DNA from 3 places in the Halobacillus sp. A1-3 genome. Region 1 is predicted to be linked to each of the others. Evidence: predicted binding sites of a transcription regulator. Region 1 holds the regulator's gene; each other region holds the start of a gene.
What was found. The regulator Rex, encoded in region 1, represses fermentation and respiration genes when NADH is low (regulators of the CRP and FNR family bind a similar motif). The targets are predictions, from matches to a motif close to TTGTGAAATATTTCACAA.
Positions count from the first base shown of each region.

Region 2: the regulator Rex is predicted to act here: its motif matches at 1,274-1,291, upstream of ACRYKC_RS13565 (L-lactate dehydrogenase).
Region 3: the regulator Rex is predicted to act here: its motif matches at 1,637-1,654, upstream of ACRYKC_RS16065 (AtpZ/AtpI family protein).

Region 1 covers NZ_JBPCEO010000016.1:9,059-12,177, reverse strand. Annotated here, with positions in the region: gene ACRYKC_RS19955 (ABC-F family ATP-binding cassette domain-containing protein) at 1-353, opposite strand, end outside; gene moaC (cyclic pyranopterin monophosphate synthase MoaC) at 520-1,005, shown strand; gene ACRYKC_RS19945 (redox-sensing transcriptional repressor Rex) at 1,021-1,668, shown strand; gene ACRYKC_RS19940 (SDR family oxidoreductase) at 1,715-2,536, opposite strand; gene ACRYKC_RS19935 (MDR family MFS transporter) at 2,800-3,119, shown strand, end outside.
Region 2 covers NZ_JBPCEO010000007.1:136,070-139,188, forward strand. Annotated here, with positions in the region: gene phoU (phosphate signaling complex protein PhoU) at 1-16, shown strand, start outside; gene rpmG (50S ribosomal protein L33) at 457-606, shown strand; gene ACRYKC_RS13560 (5-formyltetrahydrofolate cyclo-ligase) at 663-1,223, shown strand; gene ACRYKC_RS13565 (L-lactate dehydrogenase) at 1,326-2,282, shown strand; gene ACRYKC_RS13570 (hypothetical protein) at 2,352-2,525, shown strand; gene ACRYKC_RS13575 (rhomboid family intramembrane serine protease) at 2,610-3,119, shown strand, end outside.
Region 3 covers NZ_JBPCEO010000009.1:89,053-92,171, reverse strand. Annotated here, with positions in the region: gene atpE (F0F1 ATP synthase subunit C) at 1-37, opposite strand, end outside; gene atpB (F0F1 ATP synthase subunit A) at 79-801, opposite strand; gene ACRYKC_RS16070 (ATP synthase subunit I) at 826-1,212, opposite strand; gene ACRYKC_RS16065 (AtpZ/AtpI family protein) at 1,214-1,432, opposite strand; gene ACRYKC_RS16060 (S8 family serine peptidase) at 1,701-3,119, opposite strand, start outside.

The sequences.
Region 1 (3,119 bases):
TCTCTATCTTCAAGCAAATTAGGGTCCGCCATCTTAGTTTCCATAGCCCGCAGTTCTTTTTCCAAGTTTTTTAGATGGGTAAACACGTTCTCCATCTCATTCCAAATCGTCTCTTCAGATTGAAGGCCTGTATTTTGTGCGAGATAACCGACCGTTGTTTCTTTTGGTTTAAAAATGTCACCGGAATCATGACTCATTTCCCCGGCCATCATTTTAAGTAACGTCGATTTCCCAGCGCCATTACGTCCGACAATGGCAATCCGATCATTCATTTGTACTTCTAATTTAATATTCGATAAAATCAACTCAGCACCAAAACGCTTCGTCAATTGATTCAGTTGCATGAGAATCATGTCGTTTCACCTCAATGAAATAAGTGTATCTTATATCGGATTCTTCTAGCAAGACAATGGCTTCAAAGTTTGTGAAATCTTTAACGACTAACGTTTGATTTTTTGGTAGAATAAGAGTAGTGTAGCAATCAGGAAGTTTGTGAAAACCGTAAAGAGGAGACGTTTCATGTCAGAGTTTACACATTTTAACGAACAAGGCCGTGCCCGAATGGTGGATATCTCTGAAAAAGGGGAAACGGTGCGTACAGCTGTGGCCCACACAAGTGTCCAAGTGAATGAAGAGATCTATTATAAAGTGACCAATAAAGAGATGGCTAAAGGTGATGTGCTTGCCGTTGCACAGGTAGCTGGTATTATGGCAGCCAAAAAGACATCTGACTGGATTCCTATGTGTCACCCGCTATCGCTAAAAGGTATTGACGTATCGTTTAGTTGGGAAGCAGATGAAGCTTATACGTTACACATCGAGGTAGAAGTGAAGACTAAGGGAAGCACAGGGGTGGAAATGGAAGCGCTAACGGCGGCTTCTGCTACGGCTCTCACCGTCTATGATATGTGTAAAGCGCTGGATAAAGGAATGGTCATCGGTCCGACTTACCTTTTAGAAAAAACGGGAGGTAAAAATGGGGATTACCAACGGGTCGATCGGTAAAGGAGGCAGAAATCCATGGATTTGGAACATACAAAAATACCTCAAGCAACAGCGAAGCGATTGCCATTGTACTATCGCTTTCTGAACAATTTGCACAGCCAGGGAAAACTGCGTGTATCATCAAAAGAATTGAGTGATGCGGTCAAAGTCGATTCTGCGACGATTCGCAGAGACTTTTCCTACTTTGGAGCCCTCGGAAAAAAAGGCTATGGCTACAATGTTGAATATTTGCTGTCCTTTTTCAGAAAGACGCTCGATCAAGATGAGACGACAAGTGTCGCATTAATCGGTGTCGGAAACCTGGGAACAGCGTTCTTAAACTATAATTTCACGAAAAACAATAATACAAAAATTGAAATTGCGTTTGATGCCAGCCGTGAGCGCGTCGGCACAGAAGTTGGCGGAGTACGTGTCGAGCACATCGATGATCTGGAAGAGAAGATGGGGGAGCTGACGGTAGCGATTCTTACGGTACCCGCATCAGAAGCACAGGGCATTGCCGATCGCCTGGTGGAAGCGGGGATTTCGGGGATTTTAAATTTTACACCGGCTCGTATTTCTGTCCCGTCGAACGTACGTGTACATCACATCGACCTGGCCATAGAGCTTCAGGCACTCGTCTATTTCTTGAAGCATTACCCATTAGATGAAATAGAAGAATAAAAGAAAGAGGATGCTGTTATGAAGCGGCATCCTCTTTCTTTTATTCTTACTTCGTATTCTCTTTCCAGCTTTTATCGATCAGCATTTTACCTGGCCATGTATAAGCCATGATGCCTCCGTCGACAGCAATGTCTTCCCCTGTAACATAGGAACTTTCATCAGAAGCTAAGAAAAGAGCAACATTAGCAACTTCCTCAGGACTTCCTAAGCGTCCCATTGGAGTCACCCACTTTTGCGCCTCGCGGAACTCCTGTCCTTCTTTTTGTTCCTTCGTCCCCGCCAGCTCATCAACAAGCGGCGTCTCAATAGTTCCTGGTGCAATAGAATTCACGCGTATGCCTTCACGTGCATAATCAATCGCCATGGCTTTTGTAAAATTGGTGATGCCGCCTTTGGCCGCATTGTAGCCGGAGCGATCCAAGTCAGCTGCGCGTCCAGACATTGAAGACGTATTAATGATCGAACCTCCTTGTTCCATCATTAATGGGAGAAGGAACTTACTTGTTAAAAAAGTGCCGCGCAAATCGACGGCAATGATCCGGTCAAAAAGGTCTACCGGGTACTCGTGCACTTTTCCCCCTTCTTCATCGATGCCTGCGTTGTTGAATAAGACATCAACCTTGCCGTATTTATCTTTGAGGTAATCCGCAAATTCGGAAACACTATCTTCATTGGAAACATCTAAAGAACAAAACTCTGCTTTTCCACCATCTTTTATCACTTCATCAACCGTCTGCTTTACGTCTTCTTCATTGACATCAGCGCAGACGACCGTTGCGCCTTCTTTTGCATATAGTTTCACTGTAGCTGCACCGATCCCTGTAGCGGATCCTGTGACGACAGCCACTTTATTATCTAATCGTCCCATTATAAAACGACCTCCTTGAGTGTTCGTATGTGGAGTACCCGCATTAGGAGTGCGTGTAAACATGTGGAAGGTAAGTTAAACGGTTACAATAGAGGTTTAAGCTTGAGGAAACCCTTTCCATTCCAATCATTTCAATGGTATGAAAATGGACGCGAAAAAAGTAAAAAAAGATCGAATAGAATGGGCAGGATGATGGTTAATCCAAAACAGTGGTGGTATAGTAAACAATAGTTCGTGTATCGAAGGAAAGTGAGGGATGATCCATGAGCAAATTACCGAATAAATGGCTGGTCGTCGTTTCCGTGCTTTTCGGAACGTTCACCGTCATTTTAAATAATAGTATGCTGAATCCAATCTTGCCGCGCTTCATTGAAATCTTTGATTCAAACGCAGTAGCTGTCGGCTGGATCTTGACGATCTTCATGGTGTCAATGGGAATGACGATGCCGCTCACCGGTTATTTTGGCGATCGGTTCGGCAAGAAAAAGGTTTATTTAGCTGGATTGACTATTTTCATCGTGGGATCCATTATGGGCTTCTTTTCAGGATCCTTAGGCATGGTCATCCTTTCTCGTGCCGTTCA
Region 2 (3,119 bases), on a different contig from region 1:
ATACGATCTAAATTAGAATATGTAATGAGAGGATGCTTTGGGGCATCCTCTTATTTTATAATCCTGCGTGCTGTTATTGCTTTATTCATTATAATAGCTGGATAGTAGAAGACTTGAATTGGAAGGATGTTAAGCAAAAATATTAATTTAATAGATTTAAGAAGATTTGCTGGCTTTATCTGGCCGGTTTGGGGCATAAAGGGTGCTACTAACGCATTAGCGTACAAATCATTAGGGTGTATATGTAAAAGAAAGGCTGGGACATTTACTCAATAGAGCACTTACCTTCTTAAGCCTTTACTATCGGTAAGGATAATTACTCTCATCATTCATCAAGATTCTACAGGTTAATAACTATAATCGTGCTTGAAAGTAAGGGTGTAATTTGTTATTATTATTAAGTCTGATAATGTGGATTAAGACAGTGAAAAGATTTGATGACATGGAGGGATAACAATGCGTGTAAATATTACACTTGCTTGCACCGAAACTGGTGACCGTAATTATATTAGTACTAAAAACAAGCGTAAAAACCCTGAACGTTTGGAGCTTATGAAATATAGCCCACGTCTAGGCAAGCATACGCTTCACCGTGAAACTAAGTAAAACAGTAGGAATTCATCCTACTGTTTTTTTTATACCATATTGTAGGAGGATGGCCCATGGACAAGTCAGAGCTAAGAAAACGAGGTAAGATAGTGCTGAAAAACATGACTCCAGCAGAGAAGCAAGAAAAGGAAGCATTTATGTATAAACACTTGTTTCATTCTGATTTATGGAAAAAGGCACAAACTATCGGTGTTACAGTCTCACAAACGTATGAATGGTCTACTTTTCCTATTATCGAGCAGGGATGGGCTGAACAAAAGATTGTGAGCGTACCTAAATGCGACCCAGAGACTAAGGAGCTCAATTTCCACCAGCTTAGCAAATACAGTGAGTTAGAGTCTGTCTATTTCGGGTTGAAGGAACCCGATCCTGCTAAAACCAAGCACTTGCCGAAACAGCATATTGACTTATTAATCGTGCCTGGCCTTCTTTTCAACACTGAAGGATATAGAATTGGATATGGTGGAGGCTATTATGACCGTTTCTTAACGGATTATCCAGGTGTTACCGTTATGATTGCTTCTGAAGAACAACGGCATGAACAACTTCCAGTCGAAGAATTCGATAGAAAAGTTTCCTATATTGTAACTGAACAAGGGATTGAAAGTACGTGAATGATTTCACAAAATATTCATGAAGGATCTTTTTTTATTGCCCAATTCGAGCATGAAATGTTTTACAATATAGATAAGTTATCAAATAGGGAGTGGTTATGGATGGAACATGTAAATCGAGTCGCTTTAATTGGGACAGGGGCTGTAGGTTCTAGTTATGCTTTTGCTCTTCTGAACCAGGGAGTTGCGGATGAGCTCGTTATGATCGACCTCAATAAAGAGAAATCTGAAGGAGATGCTATGGATTTAAATCATGGCCTAGCTTTTGCACCTGCCAATAAAAAGATTTGGTTTGGGGATTACGAAGACTGTCAGTCGGCAGATATTGTGGTTATAACAGCGGGAGCTAACCAGAAACCTGGGGAAACACGTCTTGATTTATTGGAAAAAAATACGGCTATCTTCAAATCGATCGTTGATTCTGTTAGGAGGAGTGGGTTTGATGGAATTTTCATCGTAGCTACGAATCCGGTTGATATCCTGACCTACATGACATGGAAGTTCTCTGGGCTTCCTTCGCACCGCGTGATTGGATCTGGAACCATTTTAGATACAGCACGTTTAAGGTTCCAATTAAGTGAATACTTCCAATTAGATTCCCGCAATGTCCACGCCTACATTTTAGGTGAACATGGGGACTCCGAACTTCCTGTCTGGAGTCATGCGAACGTAGCTGGTCGCTCTGTTTTCGATCGGATCAAAGACCATCCTGAGAAGTATGATATAAAAGACCTTGACCAAATATTTGAGCAAGTAAGGGATGCAGCTTACCACATCATTGAACGAAAAGGAGCAACTCATTACGGAATTGCAATGGGACTTGTAAGACTGACGAAAGCTATTCTTCATAATGAAAATGCTGTATTAACAATCTCAGGCTACGTTGATGGTCCTTATGATGTGAATGACTTATATATTGGTGTACCTGCAATCGTTAATCGAAAAGGCATTCATGAAATTATCGAATTGAACTTGACTCCAGATGAAAAAGCTAAATTCGCTAACTCTGCTTCTGTATTAAAAGAAACCATGGCCCCTGTACTTAATCAATATGTATAGATACATCAATGCCGGCAGAAAATAAGCACATCAAAAGACCGAATAGGGGTGGATGTGTTGCGCCGGTTTATGCAATGGATAATTATTGTTAGTTCCTTTATTTTCGGGCTTTATCAACTTCGGTATCGTCTGTTGAATGTCATTACACAGGTTCCAGGATTAAGAAAAATACTTGTAAGAGCATCAATGAATATTCCGTGGCTCAGACAACGACTGTTGTCAAATATCTTTCAGCAGGAATAGAGTGGAAAGAGTAAAGCTGCCAAGCGTATTGGCAGCTTTTTTTAAAAGCAGTTCGATGGAGAGGGAGATAATCTCCATGGTATGATGAGTGTAAGAAAGGGGGAAGACGAGATGCATATAGACCAGGAGTATTTCTTTTGGAAGCTAATCCATGACCTTGTCGTTGTACAGGAGTTTGATGTTCTTCACATGAATACGAAGGACCAGGAAGTATGGCTGGAAAAGGAATACCATTGGAAAACCCATGTCGTAAGACTGAAGCATAACCAAATCAATTGGAGAAATGAGCTGAAGCGTGATGTGCAGATTACATATCAGCAATTGAAGCAGAATCGCCAGCTCTTTCGTGGTGGGAAAGTCGTGCTACACAATTTATATGTATCTGAATTCCCCCCTGTAGACGAATGGGAAGACATTAAAGAAGAATTAAAAAATGAACGGTTCGATTCTTACATTTACTATCTGGATGATGAGAATAAAGAGAAAGAACGATCACGTTTCTACAGTTTCTTTGATATTGAGGATGCAATATTAGATCACAAAATTACTGAGTTTGAAATGGAATCTATTCTTCCTTATTTGAAACAGCAAATA
Region 3 (3,119 bases), on a different contig from region 1:
CAAGACCTACTGCAATTGCCGCTGCAATTAGACCCATGTTAAATTCCTCCTCAAATATATTAAAAAATTTGTTATTTATTAATGGTCAGAACTCACTTTGTGAGACATATAAACCATTGTCAACATTGTGAAAATAAATGCTTGAATAAAGCCTACGAATGTACTAAATGCTTGCCAAGCTAACATTGGGATAACTCCTCCCAAGAAGCCAAGGACACCAGCTGAGGCTATTCCTGCTAATAGACCTAGCAAGATCTCACCGGCATAAATGTTCCCGTAAAGTCGAAGACCCAGTGTCAACGTATTTGAGAACTCCTCAATGATCTTAAATGGAAGTAAAAATGGTAATGGGCGTGCAAAGTCTTTAGCGACTTCATTGCCCCCTCTCAATTTAACCCCGTAATAATTGGTGAGAACAACAACCATAACAGCCAGGGTTAGAGTAATACCTGGATCGGATGTCGGTGATTTCCACCATAGAACATCGTTTGGCGCAAAGATTGTGACTACCCCTAACATGTTAGACACAAAGATATATGTGAAGAGAGTTAATCCTAATGGTAGAAATAGTCTCCCTACTTTCCAGTCCATGTTAGAACCAATAATTCCTTTCACAAAGTCAATGAGCCACTCCATAAAGTTTTGAAAACCCTTTGGACGTCGTTCCAAACTTCGTGTTGCTGCAACAGCAACAATAAAAACAATGACTGAAGCAATCAGCATCATCAATACGGTGGATAGGTTAAAGTCTAACCATTCGATACCCAACGCATTTTCCAGCATCGGTGCTTCGTGATTCATTCTGTTCACCTCTCTTCCATCGTGCTATTCTGTTAAATGTTTCAACAGGTAGTCTATAAAAATGACAAAGTAGGCTGTCATTAGGCCCAATACTACAGAAATAATGTGGAAATGTTCTTCGAATTGAAGTGCAATAACGGCTGCTAAAGCCCCTGTGGCTAATCGTGTAAACGTACCAATATTTGGTTTACGTTTTTTTGATTTAGATGTGTCAATGTCTGTGGAATGTTCACCTAGCTTGGAGATTTTTCTTTGCATCGTCCATAAGTTATAAAAACTAAGAATGGTTCCTAATAGAAGTCCTAAAAAAACAGGTTTCCATGGAGTAACCCCCCACCCTAATACGAGCAAAGCTAAAAGGTAGAACATCCATTTCCGTTGGCGGGATATCATCTGTTGATAATCTATCATGTTAATCGTCTCCCGAGTACGAACGTACTAAACGAATGGTTCCATATGTACCTGCTCCTAATCCAAGGAATAACCCTATGATTAAGAATGTGGGTGCTGTGGATAAGTGGCTATCGATCCACTTCCCAATATATACTCCAGCTAAAGGTCCGCCGGCTAATTGAGAAACAATTGCGCTAGTAAGCGCCATAGCCTGGAATGGTGGCTTAGAACGTCTCATATTTTCTCACTCACTTTAAGGCAGGAAAAAGGGGATAAACCTTTTAGTTTCCCTTATATGAAAACCTTATCATTCCATCCTATGTAAGAATACAATAGGGGTCATTTGATGTCAATGAGTTTGTGAGCAAAAGTACAAATGAATGACACTTTTCGATCACATTTTTGTCACATTTTTGATAGAGCCAGCGTTCATTCTACATGAATGTAAAAATTTAAACAAGAACACGCCCCAGTCACTCCAAATATAGGGTGAACTGAGGCGTTCTTCACTCACTAAAATGAACCGGAAAGGTATACGATTCTTTTCCATTTGAAGTGGTCACATTGACAACGGCAATGTATGGCCCCTCCATATCAAACGATGATTTGGTAATTTTCCCTTCTACAAGTCCAGATTCTGGCTGATCAATTTCGATCAATTGTCCCTGGAAGAGCATTGTTCCTGCTCTGTATAAATCCACAGTGACTTTTTCGACTTTCTCTGTTAGGTGGAAACGATAGGAAACGGATTTGTCACGGTCTGGATTTTGGTTCAATTCAAAGCCTGTTACTTTCTCGTAAGACGTATCTTCTTTCAGGTATAAATAAGGAAGATGATAAATTTGTCCTCCGCTCTCAAGCTTTACATATCCCTGATGGACACCATCCTTTATAAACGCCTTAGATAATTGAAGTTCTACGTGCTCCTCTTTTGTCTCTCCTGGAGCAAGTGAAATAGTAGAAGGAAGCCGCCACGAAACTCCCCTTTCTATTGCGGGTCTTTCAACGTGAATTTCCAACTGTTCTTTCGTCGTGTTCTTTAACCTTATAGGCAATTGTTTCCTGAAGAACTCGTCGTGCAAACGGCCAAATTCCAACGCCCCTGATTCAATCAGCAATTCAGGATTGATCGATTCTGAAATGTCTACCAAACCACTCCCTTGTTCTGTAGGGAAATACATATGGTTTTGAGCTGGCATCACATCGGCCGAAGACAGTAAAGAGGCTTTGACTTTTTCCGGCGTCCAGTCAGGATGAGCTTCGAGCATCAATGCGACTACACCAGCCACATGAGGTGCAGCCATACTTGTTCCTTGTAGCGGCTGATAGCCCCCTGGAACAGTACTAAATATGTTGACTCCTGGAGCAACCAGGTCTGGCTTGACCTCCCAGCTTGTTGTTACAGGACCTCGCGAACTAAATGGTGCGATCCCTTCATCCGTTGACTCACGGATAGTATTTACCCATTGTTGTGCATCGACTGCTTCAGACTTAAGCCATTCGCCATCTTCTCTCGATACGCTAGCGACTGGAATAGGTAACTTTTTTTCTAAAGCACCTTGAAAAATGCCTTCTTCGTTATTATAGATGATGACGCCGGTAGCACCTGCTTGATAGGCTTTGATAGCTTTCTCTGTAAAAGAGATCTCTCCTCTTTCAAACAAGACGATTTTCCCTCTTGCATTACCCAGTTTATCCAATCCTTTTCCCGCCATCATTATCGGATATTTTTTATCAAACTCCCACGGTATGGAACCTAGTAGCACGGTAACCGGTACTCGCTTGCGTTCCCCTGGAATAGTAAGAAGCGGTACTTCCCCTTCCATTGAAGAAGCTCCAACAGTAATCGCATTGGTTGAGGTAGCTGGAGAACCTACCGTCCATGGGCCTGGACCAGAATTCCCTGCGGCAACGACAACTGTTGT